Limnospira fusiformis SAG 85.79: one gene and its partner. Each later gene encodes a partner of the first gene's protein in a complex. Links are inferred from orthologs where the notes say so. Each region holds a gene or a part of one and is shown on either strand. Other genes may lie near its edges. The genes, in order: dnaG and dnaB.

Region 1 (11,523 bases):
CTAAAGGAGTTCATGTTTTTAATTTCAACTTTAGTACCAAATTCTTTTTGACCGACGGGACGCACAGAAATATTGACATCACAACGTAGGGAACCTTCCTGCATATTCCCATCACTAACGCCTAAATAGCGGACAATGCGGCGCAATTCTTGGGCGTACTCAGCCGCCTCTAAACCCGAACGGATATCAGGTTCCGAAACGATTTCGACTAGGGGAATACCTGCCCGGTTAAAGTCTACCATAGAATAGGTAGAACCAGCCAGGCGATCGCTACCTCCATGGACAAGTTTTCCCGCATCTTCTTCCATGTGGAGGCGGGTAATACCTATGCGTTTACGGATAGGATTATTGTTCTCATCAACAATTTCAATTTCCAGCCAGCCATTAGTAGCAATAGGTAGATCGAATTGGGAAATCTGATAATTTTTAGGCAGATCTGGATAAAAATATTGTTTGCGATCGAACTTACTATAGGGCGCAATTTCACAATTGAGGGCGCGCGCCGCCTTGACCGCATACTCTAATACCTTTTGATTTAAAACCGGAAGCACTCCCGGCAGCCCTAGACATATAGGATCAATATTGGTGTTAGGATCAGCACCAAATTCGGTAGAGGAGTTAGAGAAGATTTTAGTTTGGGTACTAAGCTGACAGTGAGTTTCTAAGCCAATGACAGCCTCGTACTCTGTTTTTACTGGTGCTAGAGTAGACATAGGCGCTTTGTGTAGCAATTGAGCAACAATAATTTGATTCTACATTTTATCTGATCTTACAGCTTGTTCACCAATCGCTTAATACATTGCCCTCACCCTAAATCTGGATCCCAGAGAGGGAGAGGGACTTTGAGAGGTGATCAGATGATTTCTGAACAGGCTGTAACTGATACCAGCAATGATATTATCGAAAACGCGATCGCATTTGAGAAAATGCACAACCCACCATAGACAATGAACCAGACCTTGCTCGCACAAGCTAAAAACCGGGCTGCTGTTTTCGAGAAGTTCCTCCAGATAGAACTAGACCAGGAGGCGAATGCCAGCCAATTAGCCTTTTTGGATAGAGGGATTGAGAATTCCCCATATCAAGCCGAACTTTCCAACTATCCAATTTACTTGGAACAGAAACCCATGGATTTTAGCCCCTATCCTAATCGAGGAAAAGTTCCCCAAATCAACACCACCCACCTGAACTTCTTGGACCCCGATATTCTACAGGCCTGCGTTTGTGTAGGTCGGTTTGTTGATGACCAATTGCAAACTATGTGGATGGGAAAAAATGCCCTGGAGAAAGTCCAGTTTGGGAGTACCACCAAAATTATAGCAGGTTTAAATATATGATCCCAGGTAAATACTAAATTTCCCGATGCTCAGATTAAGAACTGGGTATTTCGAGATCCTCAAGGTAAAAAGCCGGATTTTTCCTTTATTGATGCTATGGCTGATGTGGTCAGCTACAGAAGACAAATTGGGACTTATAACGCCTTTTCAGGGATGTTAAAGCGATTTGAGTCCCGTTTTGGTTTAGAACGTTGGCTAATAGAAATCACAGGTAATCAAAACCTAGAATTTCGCGGGGACTACGGGGAGGATGCGTTTATTCAAAATCCGCGATTGGTGGATGCCAAAACCAAAAAGGTGCTATTATCTGCCGTGGATGATACTCCGCGAGGTGATAATCTGTTATCTGCCTATGATCTAACTCGGATAATTTCTATGGTAAGATGGCATTATCATCTTACCCCATCGGCTCGACTGCCGGGGGTGACTTGGGAAACCCTTAAATATGTGATTCCAGCTTTGGGTCAGGATACGGCTAGATTTGTAGATGTTGCCTTAGATGCTTTAGGATTGACCGACATGATTTATGCTCCGGTAATCCTATCGAAGTTGGGACATGGCCCTAGTCAACTTCGCAACAGCATTGAAACCACATTAGTGGCTTTTGTGCAGTTTATAGATCGGCTTCCTAGCCAGACTGGAGAGCATGATTTAATCTCAAATTAGGTTAATATTTTAGGGCAATAGGGTCTAATAAGCGAGAAGAGTTGAGGATAAACCTATTGCCAGATATGTCAAACCCAAGGAAGCGGCCCAAATCCTTGGAGTCCATGAAAGAACACTCCGCAGATGGGACGAAAATGGCTCAATCGAGACCATCAGAACCCCCGCTGGGCAACGACGATACAACGTTGAGTGATATACTGCTGCCAAATCAGGCAGTGACAAACGCAAAGTCGTTATCTATGCCAGAGTTAGTAGCCACGCCCAGCAGTCAGACCTCAACCGACAGGTGGCCGCACTGTCCAACCTCTACCCCGAAGCAGAAGTCGTCTCAGAAATCCGAGGCGGGCTCAACTTCAAGGGAAAGAAAATGCTGGCCTTACTGGGACATCATTTGTCAGGAGATGTCCGCATGGTTGTCATTGCCCATAAAGACCGACTGGCAAGGTTTGGATTTGACTTGTTTCGATGGCTCTGTGAGCAAAACAGGTGCTCACTCATGGTTCTCAACCAGACAAGTCTCAGTCCAGAACCAGAAATGGTTGAGGACATCCTCGCCCTCTTCCACTGCTTCAGTTCCCGATTATACGGACGGAGTAAATACAAAACTCAGGTCAAAGAAGATCCGGATTTACCCCAGCCCGGAGCTAAATCAAGTCTGGCGTAAATGGCTGGCTGCTTGTCGGTATTGCTACAACCAAGCAATTGCATTATCTAGGAGTGGTAAACAACTAAGCAAACTGAAATTACGCAACGAAGTGATGCAGAGCGACTTGCCTGCATGGGTCAAAGAAACACCCTGCCATATTCGGCAGAATGCTATCTTTGATGCCTATCTCGCCTTTTCAGCCAGTCCTGGCGCAAGGTTTAGGAGCTGTCGGGCTAGTTCTCAAGCCATCAAGTTTAACGATGCTAATTTCTCTTCAGGGAGTTGGTATCCAAGACTAACGAAAGGATTAATTTTCATGGTTTCCGAACCCATCCCTAAAGCTTGCGGGCAAGGGACTCAGTTGGTGTTTACCAAAGGTCGATGGTTTGCGATTTTCCCTGAACCAGTTGCCGTTACCCCAACTGACGCTACTGGCGTGATTGCATTAGACCCGGGCGTCCGAACTTTCATAACTGGGTTTGATGGTTCACGATTTCTGGAATTGGGCTCCGGAGATATAGGACGCATCACTCGGTTATGTCAACATTTGGATGATTTGATGAGCCGAATCGCCAAGGAACCCTGTCGTTCAAGGAGGCGACGGATGAGGCAAGCGGCTCAACGAATGAGAACCAAAATCCGCAATCTAGTGGATGAGGCCCACAAACAAATTGCTCACTACTTGACTCATAACTACAGTATAATTTTTCTGCCGACCTTCGAGACTTCCAACATGGTTGCCAAGGTGAAGCGTCTAATCAAATCCAAGACTGCCCGCGCCATGCTGACATGGGCGCATTATCGATTCAAACTAACCCTGAGACATCAAGGGGAAATAACTGGAACCACAGTTGTAGATGTGACGGAAGAATACACCAGCAAAACCTGTACTCACTGTGGTCATGTGCATTCCCAGCTAGGTGGCTCAAAAGTGTTCCGATGTCCTGAGTGCGGGTTCACTCTACCCAGGGACTGGAACGGTGCTTTTGGAATCTTTCTAAAAGCTTTGCGGGATACCGCCTCTGTTACCTTAACGGGTAATAGTGCTATCGTCGCATTGTCAGGCAATAGCCGGATAAATGTCGCGTAAATGTATCAGGCTAGAGAACCTTCTCGATTACGAAGCATCTCGATGACTTTGCGAGGATCTATTCCCATCGCTAATTTTCAAGATTATAATCAGGAATCAGTCCGGCTAGATGCTCGTATGGCTGCAGAAGTAACTGAGATCCTGCGACGGTTGGTAAGTGAGGAGTTTAATGCGATCGCTTAGGGGAAACTAGGCTAAGATGGTTTTGGCGCTTTTCCCCGGCTAAATAGCTTGATGTGCGATCGCGCCATGCAGAACCTGTGCCAGGTTGACCAAGCAATCATGGAATTTGAAAATGTACGATGGGGAAAAGGCTAACCAAGACGCGATCAGAACCCTAATCCGCAGTATTACTCGCCTCCAGGGTGATTTTTCGCTGATTCTTGCCTGTTGCAATTATCGTTCCGTTCGGGAAACTATTGTGCAACAGTTGCGGGTAGATTGTCCTGTTCCCATTCAAGAATTAGTTTTGGACCCCAAGGCTAAAACTCTCTATACGACCATTTTTGATACCCTACAGGGGGAAATGCCATCAGCTTTGATGGTGTTTGGCTTGGAGTCGGTGAATAATTTGCAGGGGGTACTCAAGGCGACTAATCAAATGCGGGAGGAATTCCGCAATTTTGAGTTTCCGTTGATTTTGTGGGTAAGCGATCAATTGGTGTCGATGATGATTCGCTTAGTCCCAGATTTTCATAGTTTTGCAACTACAATTCACTTCGAGGTTGAAACTGATCATCTCATTGACTTCCTGAAACAGACCAGTAATCAGATTTTAGAACAGTTACTCGATAGTGGCGCAACTATTTTTTTAGATGAGGCTACCCTGGAGTTAGAAAGCGGTTCTCCCCTACGCAATGAACTAGAATCCGCACAACAGGACCTCCAACGGCGGGGAGTAACTCTTGATCAGGATTTAGAAGCTAGTTTAGAGTTGATACTGGGTCGAATTGCTGATCATACTACTCAGGAAGCATTGCAGCATTACCAACGGAGTTTAACATTGTGGCAGCAGACTAACAACCGCTTAGGCTGTGGTCATGTTCTGTTTTATTTGGGTTTCTGGTGGCGTTACTATGGGATGATGAACCGGGGGGAAAAGTGGGAAGCCTGCGCCAAAGCCAAGGATTATTATCGGCAATCTTTACAGGAATTTGAATCGGCTGATCGACCGGATTTGGTGGCAAAGTTTATTAATGCTTTGGGGGAAATATTACACTATTTGGAAAATTGGTCAGAGTTGGATGAAGTGGCTAATTGGGCCTTGGACTTGCATCAAAATCAGTCCCATTCCTTTAGGACAGCGCGCGCCTACCACTTTTTGGCGGAAGTACAATTAGCTAATGGTAACTTTAAAACCGCTAAGTATATTATACAGAAATCTCTGGAAATTATCAACAGTAATTTATCGCAAAATTCCCAGGTTAAGGAGGGGAAGGAGATCCGGAACTATGAATATTTACGAAAGTTGGATTGGGAACGTTCTTATCATTGGGGATGGTATTTGCTGTGTTTCGGGAGATCTCAACAGGGTTTGGGAGAACATGAAGAGGCGATCGCTACTTTTAAACAAGCCAAGAATTTGACCAAACCTTGTTATGATCCAGAACTATATATTAAAATTTTTAAACAGTTACATTACAGCTATTTTAGACAGGGTGAATATCTCGCCGCCTATCAAGTGAAACAGCAACAGCGGGAAATCGAACAACAGTTTAGTTTTCGGCCTTTTATTGGTGCGGGTGCATTACAGCAAAGCCAGTTAATTACTAATCCCAGTTATCCCCAATCTGAAGATAGGACTTTAATTAATTCGGAAATGACCGCCTCGGGAAGATTGCAAGATATTGACCAATTAATGAAGCGGCTGGGGGAAGACAGATATAAATTAACCATAATTTATGGACAGTCAGGAGTCGGGAAAAGTTCTCTATTGCAAGCGGGACTCATTCCCCAACTGAGACATAAAAATACATTGATTCAAGCCAGGCGAGTTCTCCCGATTTATCAAAAAACTTATACTAATTGGGTGGGGGGACTCAGTAATGCGATCGCCAGAGCTTTATCTCAATTAGATAACTCTGAATTAGACTCAGGATTTTTAACTAACCCGACCGAAATTTTAGACCAACTCCAGGTTCTGAATTATCGAAATTTAATGATGATTATTATTTTCGATCAGTTTGAAGAGTTTTTCGTAGCTACCAAGGAACCCCAAAAGCGAGAAGAATTTTATCAATTTTTACGGGAATGTTTGAATATTCCCTATATCAAGACTATTTTTGCACTGCGTCAGGACTATTTACACCACCTACTAGAAGGAAATCGTTTAAAATACTTTGATGCGGTTAACGACAATATTTTAGATAAAAATATTCTCTATTATTTGGGTAATTTCATCCCGGAAGATGCCGCCTCAGTTATCAAAAATTTAACCGCCAAAACTCAATTTATCTTGGAACCGGAATTAATTAAACAACTGGTGCAAGAATTAGCAGGAGAGTCGGGAGAAGTCCGACCCATTGAACTACAAATTGTCGGTTCTCAACTTTACACCAATCAAATCACCACCTTGGAAGAATATCGCCTCCAAGGACCGAAAAGGCGGTTAGTAGAGAGTTATTTAGAGGAAGTAGTGGCAGACTGTGGCGAGGAAAATAAAGACATCGCCGAATTAGTCTTATATTTACTCACAGATGAATATAACAACCGACCCTTAAAAACTCGGTATGCTTTGAATAGAGATTTACAAAGTTTGGCGGATAACCTAAAAATCACGGATCAACTAGATACAGTCTTAAAAATATTCGTGTTATCCGGGTTGGTCTGTTTACTCCCAGAAATTCCAGAGGAACGTTATCAGCTTGTCCATGATTATCTAGTATCTTTTATTCGGGAACAACGGAGTAGTGAATTAGTTTATAAGCTGCAAAATGAGAAACAAAAAAGACAGGAAGCTGAAGCCGAAATCACCGAAATCAATCAAGTTTTGAGGAAAAGGCTGGTTAATACGATTGGATTATGTATAGGGTTGAGTTTATTATCAATAGCCGTATTAATGCTGTGGCACAATACTAAAACCCAGGAAAAACAACTAAAATTAGCCAGGTTTAATTATGAATATTTGGCTTTGTTAAAAGGGGAAACGGATCAACTGAAAGCCTCCCTAACTGCTATGGAAGCAGGTAGAATTCTGCAACGCCAACCCGTTACGGAAATTGAACGCCGCACCGCTAGTTCTCTGTGGGAAGTCAATAATATCTTTAGAGAACGCGATCGCCTATCTGAATCTTTTGGCGGTATTCTCAGCCTCAGTTTTAACCCTACTGGTGATCAAATAGTATCAGGCGATCAAGATGGTACAATCAGGATCTGGAACCAAAATCGAGAATTAATAGGAAGTTGGTTAGCCAATAAACGCAAAATTCGCCGCGTGGTTTTTAGTCCCAATTCCTCCGGTCAAGAATTGATTATAGCTTCAGCGGGGGAAGATGAAAATATCAAACTCTGGCGACCTGATGGAACTTTAATTAATACCCTAATAGGACATACCAGAGATATACAATGGCTGAGTTTTAGTCCAGATGGTCAGCAGTTAGCCTCCGCTAGTGAAGATGGAACTATTCGTCTGTGGAGCCGTGACGGTGACACCATAGCCATATTAACCGGACACGAAGCGGAGGTTTTGTCGGTCAGTTTTAGTCCAGATGAACAGTTGATTGTTTCCTCTGATGAAATGGGGGTAATTAAATTATGGAATCGTCAGGGGGAGTTAATCACCAGTTTTCAGGGTCATGACCAAGCCATTTGGAGTGTTAAATTTAGTCCAGATTCTCAAATTTTGGCTTCTGCTAGTAATGATAATACGGTGAAACTGTGGAACCTCGATGGGACATTATCTCAAACTTTAACAGGTCATGAAAAATCAGTAAATAGCGTTAATTTTAGTCCAAATGGTCGCCTGATTGTGACAGCCAGCACCGATACAACTATCAAACTTTGGAACTATGAGGGAATTTTGGTTTCTACTCTCCGGGGTCATAGAAATACTGTCAATCATGCGGTTTTTGCTCCCGACAGTCAAACGCTAATTTCCGCCAGTGCTGATGGTTCTATCCGTTTTTGGGGACTACAAAACCTCCCCAGAGTCTGGCAATCTCCTAGGGATATTTATAACGCTGTTTTTAGTCCGAATAGTGAGTTAATAGCTTCAGTCTCCAGCAATAATATGGCGATAGTATGGGAGACTAATTCCCTAAATATTAGGCTAATGTTTGATGAACATACGGATACTGTTAATAATATCAGCTTTAGTCCTGATAGTCAACTGATTGCTTCTGCTAGTAATGATAAAACGGTGAAAATTTGGAATACAGAAGGTGATGTTTTAAGGACTATCAACCATGATTTCCCAGTGTGGACGGTGAGTTTTAGTCCTGATGGTCAAAAAATTGCTTCGGTTAGTGATGACCAAATCATTCGGTTATGGGATATCAATGGAGTATTACAAACTACTCTGATTGGACATACGGATAGAATTAATGATATTAGTTTTAATCAACAAGCTCAAATCATGGCTTCTGTGGGTGATAATACTATTAAAATTTGGGATATTAACGGTTCTTTAATTCGCGACCTTTCCCAGGGTAGTCACTTCTCTAAGGTGGCTTTTAGTCCTAATGGAACTCTGCTGGCTGTGGGGACGGGGGATGGGTCGGTGAAATTGTGGGAAACCTCGGACTGGAAACCAATTACAACTACTACCATAGGACGACATAACCGGGTGGTGTTTGATTTGAGTTTTAATTCAACTGGGGAGATACTGGCTTCCGCGAGTCAGGATGGGACGGTGAAACTCTGGGATCGTTCTGGTCAGTTAATCACGACTCTGGAAGTGGGAATTAAACCGGTTTTATCGGTGCATTTTAGTGCTGATGACCAAATGTTGGTGGCTACTGATGCTGACAACCGCATGGTATTTTGGGAGTTGGATTATAGCAATTTTAACCAGGTTGATTATTTACTGGATCAGGCTTGCGATCGCCTTCAAAATTATTTAAATCGTCATAATAATAACCCGGCGATTAATCCTAATATTTGTAATTGATTAGCCTCTGGGGGGTCTGGTTTGCTGAACGCGATCGGCTTCCGCTTCCTCTCTGGAGGCGGCTTCGGCTATCTCTTCTGATAGGTGATCCTCTGTAAATTCGCTGGCTAATACCATGGGAGTCATGGCCAAAATACCTGCGATCGCATAAATAGATAGGATGATAGTTTTAGCTAACATAGTTTAGTACAGGGGTTTACGTTTCCCTATACATCAGCTTTTATCCCTATCAGGATAGCCATAAGTTTATGAGAATTTTCTTAGAATTAATCCGGTTGATCAGACCATTGTTAATTAACTAGGGACAGGCTAGGTCAGTTTTCCCAAACTACATTAAAAAGTCAACTCGGAAAACTTAACCATGCGTAGTTGTTCTAACTCTTTCATACGTTTTTGTTCCGCGTAGAGTTGCTGCTGATAGTATTCGGCTAATTCTAAATTAAGTTTAATATCAGTTTTTTTCCACTTGTCTAAATATTGAAGATAGCGTTTTTCACATAGCACCCATTCTAGGGAAGCTGTAGCGGCGCGAATCCCAATACTAGGACGTTCAATATCATTAATCGTCTTTTCGTTTAAGTAGAATAAATGAGAGACTTCCGAGATTTCCGATGAATGTTCCCGGTCGAAGTTTTGTAGTTGAGAAATCAAATCAATATCTTCTCTGGGTTTCTGTTCCTGTAAACTTAACTCGATTTCCGAAATTTTTATCCACAAAAAACGATGATTGGTTAAACTAAATTCTAAATTTTCTGCCTCCAAAGCCTTAATTATTTCCTGTCGATACTCTGGACAGTGTAGATAAATTCGCAGTAACAAACCTTCGGCTTTTTCTAACAGAGTCCGGTCACGTTGAGCCGAAATAATAAGATCTGATTTCCTGGAATCAGAGGCTTTATTCTGCTGATTTTGTACTAGGGGTTTATTAATCTGTTTTCGCAGACTATCGGCTAACATGGGAATTAACCGTGATTGACCCTGGCTGAGAATTTCCGCGCATGATTGAATGTAAGCAGTCCGTTGGTTTAAATCTTGGACTTTGCGGAGTAATTCCACCATGGCTGTGGCTATTCTCTGTGATTCGGCGACATTTTCGATGCTTTTACCGCCGACAATTTGATGGATTTGCCATTCTAAAAAATAGGGTGATTTTTCCAGTAAATCCTGATAATCATGGCGGGTGTGAATATATAGATATTCATCGGCATCTTTGCCATTGGGAAGGTTTAAAATTCTCAGGTTTACTTCCCCGCGATAGGCGAGAGTTTCAATTTCTCCTATGGCTCTCTCGGTGGCTTTAGTTCCGGCTGCATCTGCATCAAAATTGAGGATAATTTGCTTGGATTCTGTATAGCGTAGCAGCAGACGAATTTGATTAATACTAAGTGCAGTTCCTAGGGATGCTACCACATAATTAATCCCGGCTGCATGGAGAGCGATCGCATCAAAATAACCCTCGACAACTACAGCCATATCTTGTTGGGATATAGCCTTTTTGGCTCGGTCTAAACAAAACAAAGTTCTGCCTTTATCAAATAATTCGGTTTCGGGAGAATTTAGATATTTAGGCTGTTCATCTCCTAAACTTCGACCCCCAAAACCAATCACTCTTCCCTGGATATCATAAATGGGAATAATTAGGCGATCGCGGAAACGATCATAATAACCATTCCCGGCTTTTCGGGGAACAATTAACCCGGCTTTTTCGACTAATTCTACCGGAAAATGTTTTTGTTCTACTAAGTAACCATAAATGGTTTCCCACCCCGCTGGTGCATAACCTAGCTGAAATTCCTGGATAGTTTCCTCTCCCAGACGACGGGAAAATTTCAGATATTCTAAAGCTGCTTCTCCCTGGGGTTGGCGGAGTGCGTGTTGATAAAAACTGGTGGCGATCGCTAAAATTTCGTAGAGTTTTTCCCGCAAGGAAAGGGTCTTTTGGAACTCCTGATGCTGTTCAGGCGATTCCGTTTTTACCGGAACATTATACCGTCGCGCGAGGTCTAAAACTACATCAGCAAAGGAGGATTTATCCAACTCCATTAAAAACTTAATGCCATTTCCCGCCGCACCACAACCAAAGCAGTAGTACATCTGTCGGCTAGGACTCACCGTAAAACTTGGGCTTTTTTCTTCATGGAATGGACACAGACCCACAAAGTCTTTACCACGGCGTTTAAGCACCACTTTTTCCGAGATGATATCATAAATATCTGCTCTGTCTTTAACCTCCTGAATTGTATCGGAATGAATACGGGGACTTGACATATATTTGGGATATTTTATAATCTAAATTAATGTCGCTTTTTGCTCGCAGCTATTATAGCATATTCGGTGTAATTTAGCAAGAGGCAACCCCCGAACCCGCCATAATTCATAGGTTCAGGAATGCACCGAAAAATCAGCAATTGTCAATGATTACATGAAATCATGCCCAAAAATGTGGATAAGTTGTATAATCAAAATTTAAATGGCAGAAATGGCAGCAAGGAGAAATTATCTGTGTATCGATTATCTGAATATCCGCCGCAGAAAGGAAGATGGGTATATTGGTGGCGGTGGTTAAGGTTAGGATATCTGCGGTTAATCAGTCTGCGAGGACAACCAGAATATTTGGCGAGGGGTCTGGCGGCGGGTGTGTTTGCTGGTTTTTTTCCATTTTTTGGGTTTCAAGCAA
Region 2 (11,577 bases), 2.2 Mb from region 1 along the record:
GCGAATGAATGGCGAGTGTTTCAGCGGGTGACTTTTCCGTTGATTTGGCCGGGTATTTTCAGCGCCGGTTTATTAGCATTTACCTTATCATTAGATGATTTTGTGGTATCATTTTTCACCAGTGGGGTCGGTGCTACTACTTTACCATTGTTTGTTTATGGTATGATTAAACTATCGGTTACGCCTGCGATTAATGCGATCTCAACTTTGATGTTATTAATATCGTTGATTCTGCTATTATCTTCTTTAAAATTGGGAGGTACTGCCGGGTTGGAGTAAAATCAGACAACTGGTGTTAGCAGGCGAAGTAGTGGTAACTGGGGAGTATAACCATCTGTAGGTGGAAACCCTCAGTTTGCCTTACCCCTAGAACCCAAGGGAGTGATCGCCACGGAAACAAATATCCTCATTTCCGATGATAGCACAGCAAAATAGAGAATGTGGGCTGGTGATCTAACTGAACAAGATTATAGATAATCACCCCGACTCTGAGGATAAATATATTTATAATAGAGGTGAGTCTCATTTTAGTGGGTCGGATGGATATACAACAGGATTATAATGAACAGTGCCTTCAAAGGTTAATCTGGGCAATGAATCAGCTTGGTATTGATCTAGATGCGAAAAAACTGGTCAACATTTCGGAATTAATTGTCCAAACCATGACAGGACCTTGGCGGTATTTTCATACTCCAGATCATATTTTTGAGGTGGGGGGGTCGGAAGATGCGATTGAGGTATTAGCCGCCTTATTCCATGATGTGGTTTATGTACAGGTTGACCAAAGCGTTAACTTTAATCTTACCTATTATTTAGTTCCCTTCATTCGCCAAGTAGGAGAACATCTTTGGATTCGTGAAGCGGTGGATATTCCTGAAGACCCCACCTTTGAAATGGTGCGGATAGTTTTTGATATGTCTCCGGGTAAAATGCTGTTGCCTTTAGAAGGGCAAAATGAGTTTTTAAGTGCTTTAGTGGCGGCGAAAGTATTACAACCTTTTCTGAGTCAAGAGTTGTTAGTGCAGATTGTCGCCTGTATAGAAGCCACAATTCCGTTCCGAACTCCCACCCCAACCGGATTAAATAATAGCGATGTTTTATATCAAAGATTACAGGCGATCGTTGACAAATTCAACCTGAAATTAACGGATGCGGATCTGATCGAAACCGTCAAGCGTTCGATTCGTATGGCTAATCGTGATGTCCGGAGTTTCGCCGATCCTAGTTCAGCCAGATTTTTAGATAATACCTGGAACCTAATTCCTGAAACCAATCATCATCTAAATAATCCTAGTGCTTACACTATTGGTCAATATAGAACAGCCCTGCAAAAAATGGAAGGGTTTATGAATTTTCTCAAACCGGAAGTGGTTTTTCATCAATTCCGAGGGTATCCAGAAGATAGCATTTATGAACAATTGGTATCAAGGGCGAGAAGAAATATTGCCGTGGGTCGATTATATCTAGGTAGTAAATTATTTACTATTGCCTTTTTAGAAGCACTATCCCTGCGATTTGGTCGCGTCATTCCAGTTTCTACTTTAATGGGAGAAATGCCTTCCGAAAATTTTGTGACGGTTTCTTTGGTAAATTTTCTGCCAGACCTAGAAAATAATTATCAACCCCAAGATGAATTAGAATCTACGGTGCTTGTTATACTGGAAAAGGGGAGAACTCAGCATTCTTACTATGATATAAAAAATTCACCTTTGACAACATATATGGTTAAGCAGATGGGATTTGCGGAAATCCAAAATCAACGCAACCGCGCCCAAAAGTTTTTTCAAAATGAAATATCATCGGAGGAATTTTTGGCTGGATGTGATCCACAAATTAAAAAAACGGTGACTGAGGGAATTGTCAAATTATTTGATACTCGGAAAGCTGCTTTCCTAGGAGGCTAAGTGTTATGGTTGCGTCAATCGTCAAAATTTCCGGTTATTTAACATTAGGTTAAGAATAGATTATAGGTGGGGTTGGAGAGTTATCAAATTGCCAATATACTTTTATAATATAGGTGGCAAACTGATCTAAATCCATGAGAGGCTCGGATGTATCTATCAATCAGCGATCGCCTATAACTCTCCCACATTGATCAATCCATACACTTAACCTAATTACTTACTCAAGGGCTTATGAAACCTTTAAACCGTCGAACCAAAATTGTAGCTACCATTGGTCCAGCTAGTAATTCTCCTGAAGTTCTTTATCAAATGATTAAAGCGGGGATGAATGTAGTACGCCTCAACTTCTCCCATGGTAGCCATGAACAACACACGAAAACGGTCGCCCTACTGAAAGAAATTTCACAGGAGTTAAAAACGTCTATCACGCTATTACAAGACCTACAGGGTCCGAAAATTAGGGTAGGACAGCTTCCTGATGGTGGTATACAATTGATAGCGGGAGAATATATTACCCTGGTTCCTATTGACGAATACAAGAGTAAACCTAATACGATTGCGATCGACTATCTGCACCTGGGAGAAGAAGCAGAAATCGGTGCCCAGGTTCTGCTAGATGATGGATTATTGGAATTGAAGGTTGAGGAAATTTCCGGTAATCAAGTTAAATGTAAAATCCTTGAAGGGGGGACTCTGAAAAGCCGTAAAGGGGTTAACCTTCCCAGTTTAACTCTACGTTTACCGTCTTTAACTGAAAAAGATCAGCAAGATTTGGAATTTGGGATTTCTCTAGGTGTTGATTGGGTGTCTCTTAGCTTTGTGCGGAACGCAGAAGATGTGCGAGTTCTTAAAGACTTTTTAGCGTCCAAAAATGCGTCACAAATATCGGTGATGGCCAAAATCGAAAAACCTCAAGCGATCGCTAATTTAGAGGAGATTATTTCCGAGTGTAATGGTTTAATGGTAGCCCGGGGTGATCTGGGGGTCGAAATGAGTCCCGAAAGAGTCCCACTACTGCAAAAACAAATTATTCGCCTTTGCAATCAAAAAGGGATTCCAGTAATTACAGCTACTCAAATGCTGGACAGTATGATCAATAATCCCCGTCCGACAAGGGCTGAAGCGTCTGACGTAGCTAATGCAATTATTGATGGAACTGATGCGGTGATGTTATCAGGGGAATCAGCAGTTGGTAAATATCCGATTCGGGCTGTGGAAATGTTAGCGAAAATTGCGGAGGATGTGGAACCGGAAATCAATTTCATCAACTACCCACCCGCGTTCAATGATGAGACCCATGCTATCAGTGAAGCGATAAATACCATTGATAAAATTATCGATCTACATTGTATTATTGCCTACACCTGTAGTGGTTATACTGGGCAATTAGCGGCGGCTGAACGCCCGAAAGCGCCTGTGGTTGCCTTAACTCCTAATCCCAAGGTTTACCATCGTTTAAACCTGGTTTGGGGTGTGAAACCTCTGCTGCTGGAACAGGAGGTAGAATCCTTTGAGGAACTGATCAATCAAGCCCAAACTTATCTATTAGTGCGCCAAATGGCTTCCCCCGGAGACAAAATTTTGATTATTGGTGGTATCCCTTCTGGGAAGGCTAAGGGAACCAATTTTATCAAAATCCACACCATAGGATAATGAATAATGAATAATGAATAATGAATAATTAACAATTGTTCATTATTGATTTATCACGTTGTAGGGGCGGGTTCAACAGTTAATTAGATTACCCACCGACCATATTAATCAACCCGCCCTCAATCACCCGCGAATTAATGGATAATTGATAATTGATCATGTTGTAGGGGCGGGTTCAACAGTTAATTAGATTACCCACCGACCATATTAATCAACCCGCCCTCAATCACCCGCGAATTAATGGATAATTGATAATTGATCACGTTGTAGGGGCGGGTTCAACAGTTAATTAGATTACCCACCGACCATATTAATCAACCCGCCCTCAATCACCCGCGAATTAATGGATAATTGATAATTGATCATGTTGTAGGGGCGGGTTCAACAGTTAATTAGATTACCCACCGACCATATTAATCAACCCGCCCTCAATCACCCGCGAATTAATGGATAATTGATAATTGATCATGTTGTAGGGGCGGGTTCAACAGTTAATTAGATTACCCACCGACCATATTAATCAACCCGCCCTCAATCACCCGCGAATTAATGGATAATTGATAATTGATCACGTTGTAGGGGCGGGTTCAACAGTTAATTAGATTACCCACCGACCATATTAATCAACCCGCCCTCAATCACCCGCGAATTAATGGATAATTGATAATTGATCACGTTGTAGGGGCGGGTTCAACAGTTAATTAGATTACCCACCGACCATATTAATCAACCCGCCCTCAATCACCCGCGAATTAATGGATAATTGATAATTGATCATGTTGTAGGGGCGGGTTCAACAGTTAATTAGATTACCCACCGACCATATTAATCAACCCGCCCTCAATCACCCGCGAATTAATGGATAATTGATAATTGATCATGTTGTAGGGGCGGGTTCAACAGTTAATTAGATTACCCACCGACCATATTAATCAACCCGCCCTCAATCACCCGCGAATTAATGGATAATTGATAATTGATCATGTTGTAGGGGCGGGTTCAACAGTTAATTAGATTACCCACCGACCATATTAATCAACCCGCCCTCAATCACCCGCGAATTAATGGATAATTGATAATTGATCATGTTGTAGGGGCGGGTTCAACAGTTAATTAGATTACCCACCGACCATATTAATCAACCCGCCCTCAATCACCCGCGAATTAATGGATAATTGATAATTGATCACGTTGTAGGGGCGGGTTCAACAGTTAATTAGATTACCCACCGACCATATTAATCAACCCGCCCTCAATCACCCGCGAATTAATGGATAATTGATAATTATTAATTATTAATTATTAACCAGGTGGGGTGGGGCGGGTTTAGTAATCTTACTGGTGGGATATTTCATTGACAGTGGAACCCGCCCCTACAGGATAATGGATAATGGATAACAGGGAATAATTAAAAGTAAGAATTATCTGCCTCTGGCGAGATTACGGAAGGTTGTATATTGGGGGTCAAAGAGTAGCTTGATAGTTCCTGTAGGTCCGTTGCGGTGTTTGGTGATAATAATTTCTGTCAGACCGCGATCTGGTGAATCTGGGTTGTAGTAATCATCTCGATATAACATAATTACCATGTCTGCATCCTGTTCGATGGAGTTGTGGACGATGATATTATTAGCGACAAAATTATGTAAACTGGGAACTGTTAAATCATATACTTCGGTTTCGCTGGCTGGTTCAATGGCGGAAATTTCATCCCAATAAATATTAGTTTCGGCGGTACAAGCGATTTGACAACCCGTAGTCAATTTGTCTAAACGTTCCCAACCTGTGAGGGTAAAAAATTGATGATTAGCAGTAGCTGTTATGGTATATCCTAAACGAGTTTTTAAGTCAAAGGTGGGCTTAACCCCGGTGGCAAAAACCCTCTGAACTGTAGCCTTTTCTAAGTTATGAGTGTCTGGATTTATAGCGACAACAGAAAAGTCAGATTTTCCAACTAATTCTCGAATGGGAACTGGTAAACGACTATCTGCTAAGGTTACTAAACTATCCCCTGATAAACAACCAGACTCTCTTAAATCGGACATCATGGGACGTTTATTGGTGCGGGACTCAACGCCTCGGCTCAACTGGGAGAGGGTAATTACTGGGAGATTTAGTTCTCTGGCTAAACCTTTAAGCGATCGCGTAATGCGAGATAATTCCTGGACGCGGTTATCAGGGTTAGCCCCTTCCATTAACTGCAAATAATCAATTAAAACTAACCCCAAATTACCACCTTGTTGAGACTGTAGCTGGCGAGTTTTTGACCGCATTTCGGTAACTGTAAGGTTAGGGGTATCATCAATAAAAATTGGCAATTCTGATAGAGTTCCGATCGCCTGAGTAAGGGGTTCCCATTCAGCTTGGCTAATACGTCCGGAACGCAGTCGATTACTTTCAATTCTCGCTTCACTAGATAACAGTCGCTGAACTAACTGTTCCTTAGACATTTCTAGGCTAAAAACGGCAATTGGTAAATTATGCTTTTTGGCAATACTATGGGCGACGGAAATAGCAAAACTGGTTTTTCCCATAGACGGACGACCAGCTACAATAATTAAATCAGACCGTTGAAATCCTCCGGTCATGGCATCTAGGTCATAAAACCCGCATTCAATACCTGGTAAGGCTAATCCTTCTGAACGTTCTTCAATTCCCTGAAAGGTATCAATTAAGGTTTCTGAAATAGACACTAAATCGGGTTTGGGTTTAATTTGTGTAACGCCAAAAATCCGCTGTTCTGCTTGGTCTAACACCTTTTCTAATTCCATGTTAGTCTGATACCCTAACTGGGCGACTTCCTGACCAGCTTGGATTAACTTACGGCGCAAAAACTTATCTATTACTAATAAAGAATACTGGTCAATATTAACAGCGGAGATAGTGCGATCGACTAATTCGCCTAACTTCATCTGACCGCCAGCAGCATCTAATTGATTATGATCTGCTAACCAAGTAGTAACGGTCATTAAATCTGTGGGTTTTCCCTGTAAATGAAGGGTTAGGGTAGCCCGATAGATAGTTTGATGGGCGCTAATGGCAAAATGTTCTGGCTTGAGGATGTCGGCGACGCGACTAATAGCTTCGGAGTCGAGAAGTATACCACCCAAAATCGCTTCCTCCGCCTCAATATTTTGGGGAGGGTTGCGATCGTTGCTTAACGGCGGTATCGGCAGACTCTCAGCCATAATTAGGACATTGTAGACGGTAGATAGTGGCGGTTTGACAGTTATTAATTAGCGGAAGCGGGGGCGCATCGGGCTTGCGCCCCAGGATAGTTCTATGGTAGCAGATACCTACTCAGCAACTACATGGATTTCCACTTCGGCGGTAACTTCAGGATGGAGTTTGATATGAGCCTTATAGAAACCGATTTTGTTAATATCAGGTAAGGTGATACCACGGCGATCTACTTCTTGACCTGTAGCCTTCTCAATGGCTTCGGCTAGTTCGCGATCGGTGACGGTTCCAAAGATCGCCTCATTTTCGCCGACTTGTTTAGCAATGGTAAACCGACCGATGGTTTCCAGGGCGGTTTTACGAGACTGGGCTTGTTGTTTAAGTTCAATCAAGCGTTGACGTTCTTCTTCCCGGCGGCGTTCTACCTGTCTGAGAATGCCGGGAGTAGCGCGGACTGCGAAACTATAGGGTAGCAAATAGTTGCGCGCATAACCGGGGGCTACTTCTACTAAATCGCCTTCGCGTCCTAATTTGCTAACATCCTTAGTGAGAACGACTTGAGTTCGCTTTGACATAATGGTTCCTCATAACTGTTTTAACCCAAACACTCTATCTTAGCGATATAAAGGGGGCGATCGCAAGTGAAAACGGAAAAATCTGTGTCGGGCAGTCCTGGCACATTTCAGGTATAATCGACGGTAAAATTTAATATCAGTTAACAATTGTACCTAAAATGACACAGACACAAGCCGGTTCGCCCCAAGACTCGCAAACCCCCGTTTCTGATGCTGTCATTATCGCTCAGGATGTCCATAAGTGGTATAGCAACAACTTCCATGTTCTCCGAGGTGTCAGCCTAACGGTGAGACGGGGTGAGGTAGTGGTGATCATGGGTCCGAGTGGTTCAGGAAAATCTACGTTTATTCGGACATTTAACGCTTTAGAGGAATTTCAGGAAGGGAGTATTGTGATTGACGGGATCACGCTTTCCCATGATTTGAAAAATATTGAGGAAATTCGTCGGGAAGTGGGAATGGTGTTCCAACAGTTTAATCTGTTCCCCCATTTAACTATCCTGCAAAATGTGACCCTAGCACCAATCTGGGTGAGGCGATGGCCGAAAGCTAAGGCTGAGGAGGTGGCTATGCAGCTTTTGGAAAGGGTTGGTATTCTGGAACAGGCGAAAAAATATCCGGGTCAGCTTTCTGGGGGTCAGCAGCAACGGGTGGCGATCGCCCGCGCCCTAGCTATGCAACCGAAAATTATGTTATTTGATGAACCTACGTCCGCCCTTGACCCGGAAATGGTGCGGGAAGTGTTAGATGCAATGCGGACTTTGGCTAGTGAGGGGATGACGATGGTTTGTGTCACCCATGAGGTGGGATTTGCGCGAGAAGTAGCCGATCGCGTTGTTTTGATGTCAGATGGTCTCTTGGTGGAAGAAGGGACTCCAGAGGAGTTTTTCAACAATCCTCAAGAAGAACGGACTAAGAGATTTTTGTCACAAATTCTATAGTAGAGTTGGGAACCTCCAACAGGTAGCAGCAGAATATTGCAGAACATCAGGGACAAGCTATGGGTCGCTGGTGGCTTTTTCGGTTGGACTCAAATTCCCGGGAAGACGGTTAATAGATAGAGGATGCCAAAGTTGTTGGAGACGGTGCGCGGGAAGGGTCAAATAAAGAACATCTCCGGGACTTAACAGGGAGTCTAATAATTTCCAGCTATGTATAGTTTGGGAGTTGGTTTCGATGTACAGGGGGACAAAATCCACTCTGGTAGCCACATCTTTGACTCTTTGTCCGCAAAAGGGATGGTTAGCGGTGATTAGGGTAGCTAGGGCGACCCAAAGACTATCAGCGGTGATGCCATTGCCTAAAATTCTACCGCCGATCGCGGCGGCTGCAAAGGCAGGCGCAGCAATTTCTGTGGGACTCAGAACTGTCTCAAAATCAAATACCTGCTGAACCATTAGCCCAAATTGAGGGTCTTGGTTACGAACTATCATCCGCAGGTGGGGTGCTATAGCCCTGGCGCTGAGGGCTATTTCTAGGTTGGCGGTGTCGTCACTGGTGACGGCGAGGAGGACTTCTGCTTGTTGAACATTGACGCTTTCTAAGATAGACGACAGGGAAGCATCACCTTCGACAAAGGGTATTCTAAGCGATCGCACTGTACTGATAAAACGACAGTTAGGATCGCGATCAATTACCACTACTTCATAGCCGCTGCGGTGTAGTTGTTCAGCAATTTGAACACCAATGCCACCCAAACCACAGATTATATAATGGTTGCGTTGTGGAACCCGTGTAGCGTTGAGATATTCAGTTAACCTGGTTCCTAGTACAAAGTCATTAAGTAAGGCGTAACAGATACCAATTACCCCAGCACCTACTAGCATCATGATGGCGGTGAAGATTTTAATGCTATCAGGGGCATTCTCGGCGACTTTTTCATTACCCCCAGCCCCGGTAATCATTCCTACTGAAAAATAGAGGGAGTCAACTAGGGAATTATCTAAGTTAATGCTTACATAAGTTAGGGTCGCCAAGAAAATTGTCAGCATTAAAACCAGGGTAATCAAAAGGGCTTTTTTGCCATGCTGTTGAAACTTTTTCAGGCTGTTAATGAATTTCATCCCCCTTTGATAGAGGCTGAAACGCTGGGTGCGGATACTGGGTTTAGTGGCAATAATTAGGCGATCGCCTACATCAAGTTTTTGTCCCTCAAGAACTGCTGACACTAGATCTAAGTGGCTATTATTAGGAATGTAATAGATCAGCATTCGATCGCGATCAGACCAGAGATCATGGAGGCTTTTACCGACCCAAGAATGTTCAGGATCGATAAATTCTTCATGAATTGGCCAGGTTTGGTTAAATAGTCGCAGTTGACCAATAGCACGACTCCCCAAAGCCGCAAAGGTAAACACGGGAGCAGCCAAGGCGGAGACGCTCATGGTACTATGGTCTGGTAGAATGCGATCGAGGCTTTGTCCTAAATTAGTATTAAACAGACGGCTAATAATTCTGATTTTAGGATTGAGAATCCTGGCTTGCATTAAAATAGCTAGATTGGTAGCATCATCATTACCAGCCAGTACGAGGGTATGGGCGCTTTGAATACCAGCGGCTAACAGGGTAGAGGCGGCGCGAAAACTACCGACAACTACATCTGACCCTTCACCTTTTACGGGTTGCTCATTCACTCCTACAACAATAGCTCCTTGTTGTCTCAACAGACGAAAAATTTGGTAGCCAGTGCGTCCTAAGTTGCAAACGATAATTCTAGGTTTCATATTTCGTAAATTGTGGACTCCCCAGGGAGGGTCTAGGTCTACTGTCGGGTGTGTAATCCACCATTATGACAGCCACAAATTATGACAATTGTATCCCATAACACCGTTTGCCGATTAGATAAATACAGGGCGATCGCTATCAATCACCCTGAGTTAGAAAATCTCTGAGTCAATCTATCTGTTAGTTAGCAGGGCTTTGGATTGAGATTCTCCGGCTTTGACCAGGTTTTTATGTAGCTGTACATTCAGCAGGAATAAGGCAGTCCATTGGATAGCTATAGTTAGGAAAAAGTCGATAAATTGTGCTGATTCTAAACTAGCCCAAGGCGCAAAAGACAGCAAAAATGGCACGGGATATTGGTCGGGTTGTATTGGTATCAGCACCATGCAAATGAAAGGAAATAAGACGATCGCGAGAACAATTCCTACAGCCCAAAGTTGCGGTTTGACGATTTTCTTGAGTAGGACTAACTGCGCGACAGTTGCACAAATTAGAATCAAACCACCCAGGAAAACCAAGCCCAAAATCCACTGCCAATTTTGATGAGATTGGGAAGAATTAAATTGAAATTGTGCGGTCAAAATCCAGGGAGTCCACATGACAATTGTGATGATGATATTAGCAAAGACTGCTAACATATTGGGGCTTTTTTCTGCCCATAATAAATCCTGGAATAATTGGCGATTTTTGAGGTGATGACGGGTAGACTCTCGACGATAACGCGCCCAATCTTGCAAGGGTTGACGCTGAGGAGATAAGGCGGCGATCGCCAACAATAAGCACAAGGGAATTATCCCATATAGGAAAAATGTTCCTAACTCTTGCCATGAATTAGACCGGATTGGTGTGACAAACCCTAGCAAAAATAAGTTAAGACTAAATACTGCTAAATAACTCTGTTTTTTGCTGAGTAATGTGGTAGCGGGGTCACTAAAACGGCGGTTTAAAACTTGCCAAGTTCCCACCATTAAAACCACTAAAGTTAGACTCATAAACCCATACCATGCAGCTATATTATAGCTAACCGGAATATTAAACCATTTAATCCATAAATCCCAGCGATTATTAAAATCTTGCCAAGCATTTGGGTTCTCGTTGGCTAATCTAGCTACACCAAAGATTAACTGCAAAAATTGTAAGCTGGGAAACACTATGAATGCAGCCATTAATGTCCATAACCACCCGGCGGCAAATCCTACTAAAGGTAATAGCAGGGATAGGCTAAATAAACTCATGGCGACAATAGCAAATACCCCATATTGTAATAGCAGTAATCCGATGGGTATTTGTGCTTTAATAGCGACGATAGTCTGCAATGGTAAAGCTAAAGCCAGTCCTAGGTATAGTAAAATAGGAACACCCATTAGCTTTCCGGCTAAAATATCCCGACCTGGTTGGGGGCTGAGGCGGATAAAATTGAGAGTGCCGCGCTTTTCCTCTAGGGCTAAATCTTGAATTAGCATATACACGCCACCCAACATTAAAGCCATGGGTAAAATCCAATTCATGGTCAGAAATATATCATTCCACCAGGTTTGCCATTC

The links.
Region 2: the proteins of dnaG (region 1) and dnaB are in contact, whole or in part, in a crystal structure (PDB 2R6A), measured with the Geobacillus stearothermophilus proteins. The link is inferred for Limnospira fusiformis SAG 85.79 from one-to-one orthologs. Residues at the interface, in WP_049624496.1 of Geobacillus stearothermophilus: Lys456, Leu457, Leu458, Pro459, Ala460, Asn463, Ala464, Leu467, Leu535, Leu536, Ile537, Ala538, Gln544, Glu545, Asp548, Tyr549, His552; in WP_033016901.1 of Geobacillus stearothermophilus: Ser13, Glu15, Ala16, Gln18, Glu91, Leu92, Asp94, Ala95, Val96, Pro97, Thr98, Ala99, Ala100, Asn101, Tyr104, Tyr105, Ile108.

Annotation. Positions count from the first base shown.
Region 1 is NZ_CP051185.1:5,040,856-5,052,378, reverse strand. Bases 8,648-11,523 are described here. They hold dnaG (DNA primase), read right to left. Parts: upstream 11,115-11,523; coding sequence 9,180-11,114; downstream 8,648-9,179. Other genes in these bases: HFV01_RS23590 (DUF2062 domain-containing protein), read left to right, coding at 11,277-11,523; HFV01_RS23600 (hypothetical protein), read right to left, coding at 8,847-9,026; HFV01_RS23605 (WD40 domain-containing protein), read left to right, coding at 8,648-8,846. In the rest of the region: Asp-tRNA(Asn)/Glu-tRNA(Gln) amidotransferase subunit GatB, read right to left, coding at 1-713; HFV01_RS23630 (hypothetical protein), read left to right, coding at 948-1,337; HFV01_RS23625 (hypothetical protein), read left to right, coding at 1,434-2,003; HFV01_RS23615 (RNA-guided endonuclease InsQ/TnpB family protein), read left to right, coding at 2,624-3,739; HFV01_RS23610 (hypothetical protein), read left to right, coding at 3,740-3,922; more of HFV01_RS23605, read left to right, coding at 4,035-8,647. UniProt on the Escherichia coli protein: RNA polymerase that catalyzes the synthesis of short RNA molecules used as primers for DNA polymerase during DNA replication.
Region 2 is NZ_CP051185.1:2,872,996-2,884,572, forward strand. The notes cover bases 4,361-7,290. They hold dnaB (replicative DNA helicase), read right to left. Parts: upstream 6,743-7,290; coding sequence 4,979-6,742; downstream 4,361-4,978. Other genes in these bases: rplI (50S ribosomal protein L9), read right to left, coding at 6,851-7,290. Outside these bases: HFV01_RS13555 (ABC transporter permease), read left to right, coding at 1-279; HFV01_RS13560 (hypothetical protein), read left to right, coding at 540-1,904; pyk (pyruvate kinase), read left to right, coding at 2,136-3,557; more of rplI, read right to left, coding at 7,291-7,309; HFV01_RS13580 (amino acid ABC transporter ATP-binding protein), read left to right, coding at 7,468-8,250; HFV01_RS13585 (potassium channel family protein), read right to left, coding at 8,308-10,032; HFV01_RS13590 (hypothetical protein), read right to left, coding at 10,207-11,577. UniProt on the Escherichia coli protein: The main replicative DNA helicase, it participates in initiation and elongation during chromosome replication. Travels ahead of the DNA replisome, separating dsDNA into templates for DNA synthesis.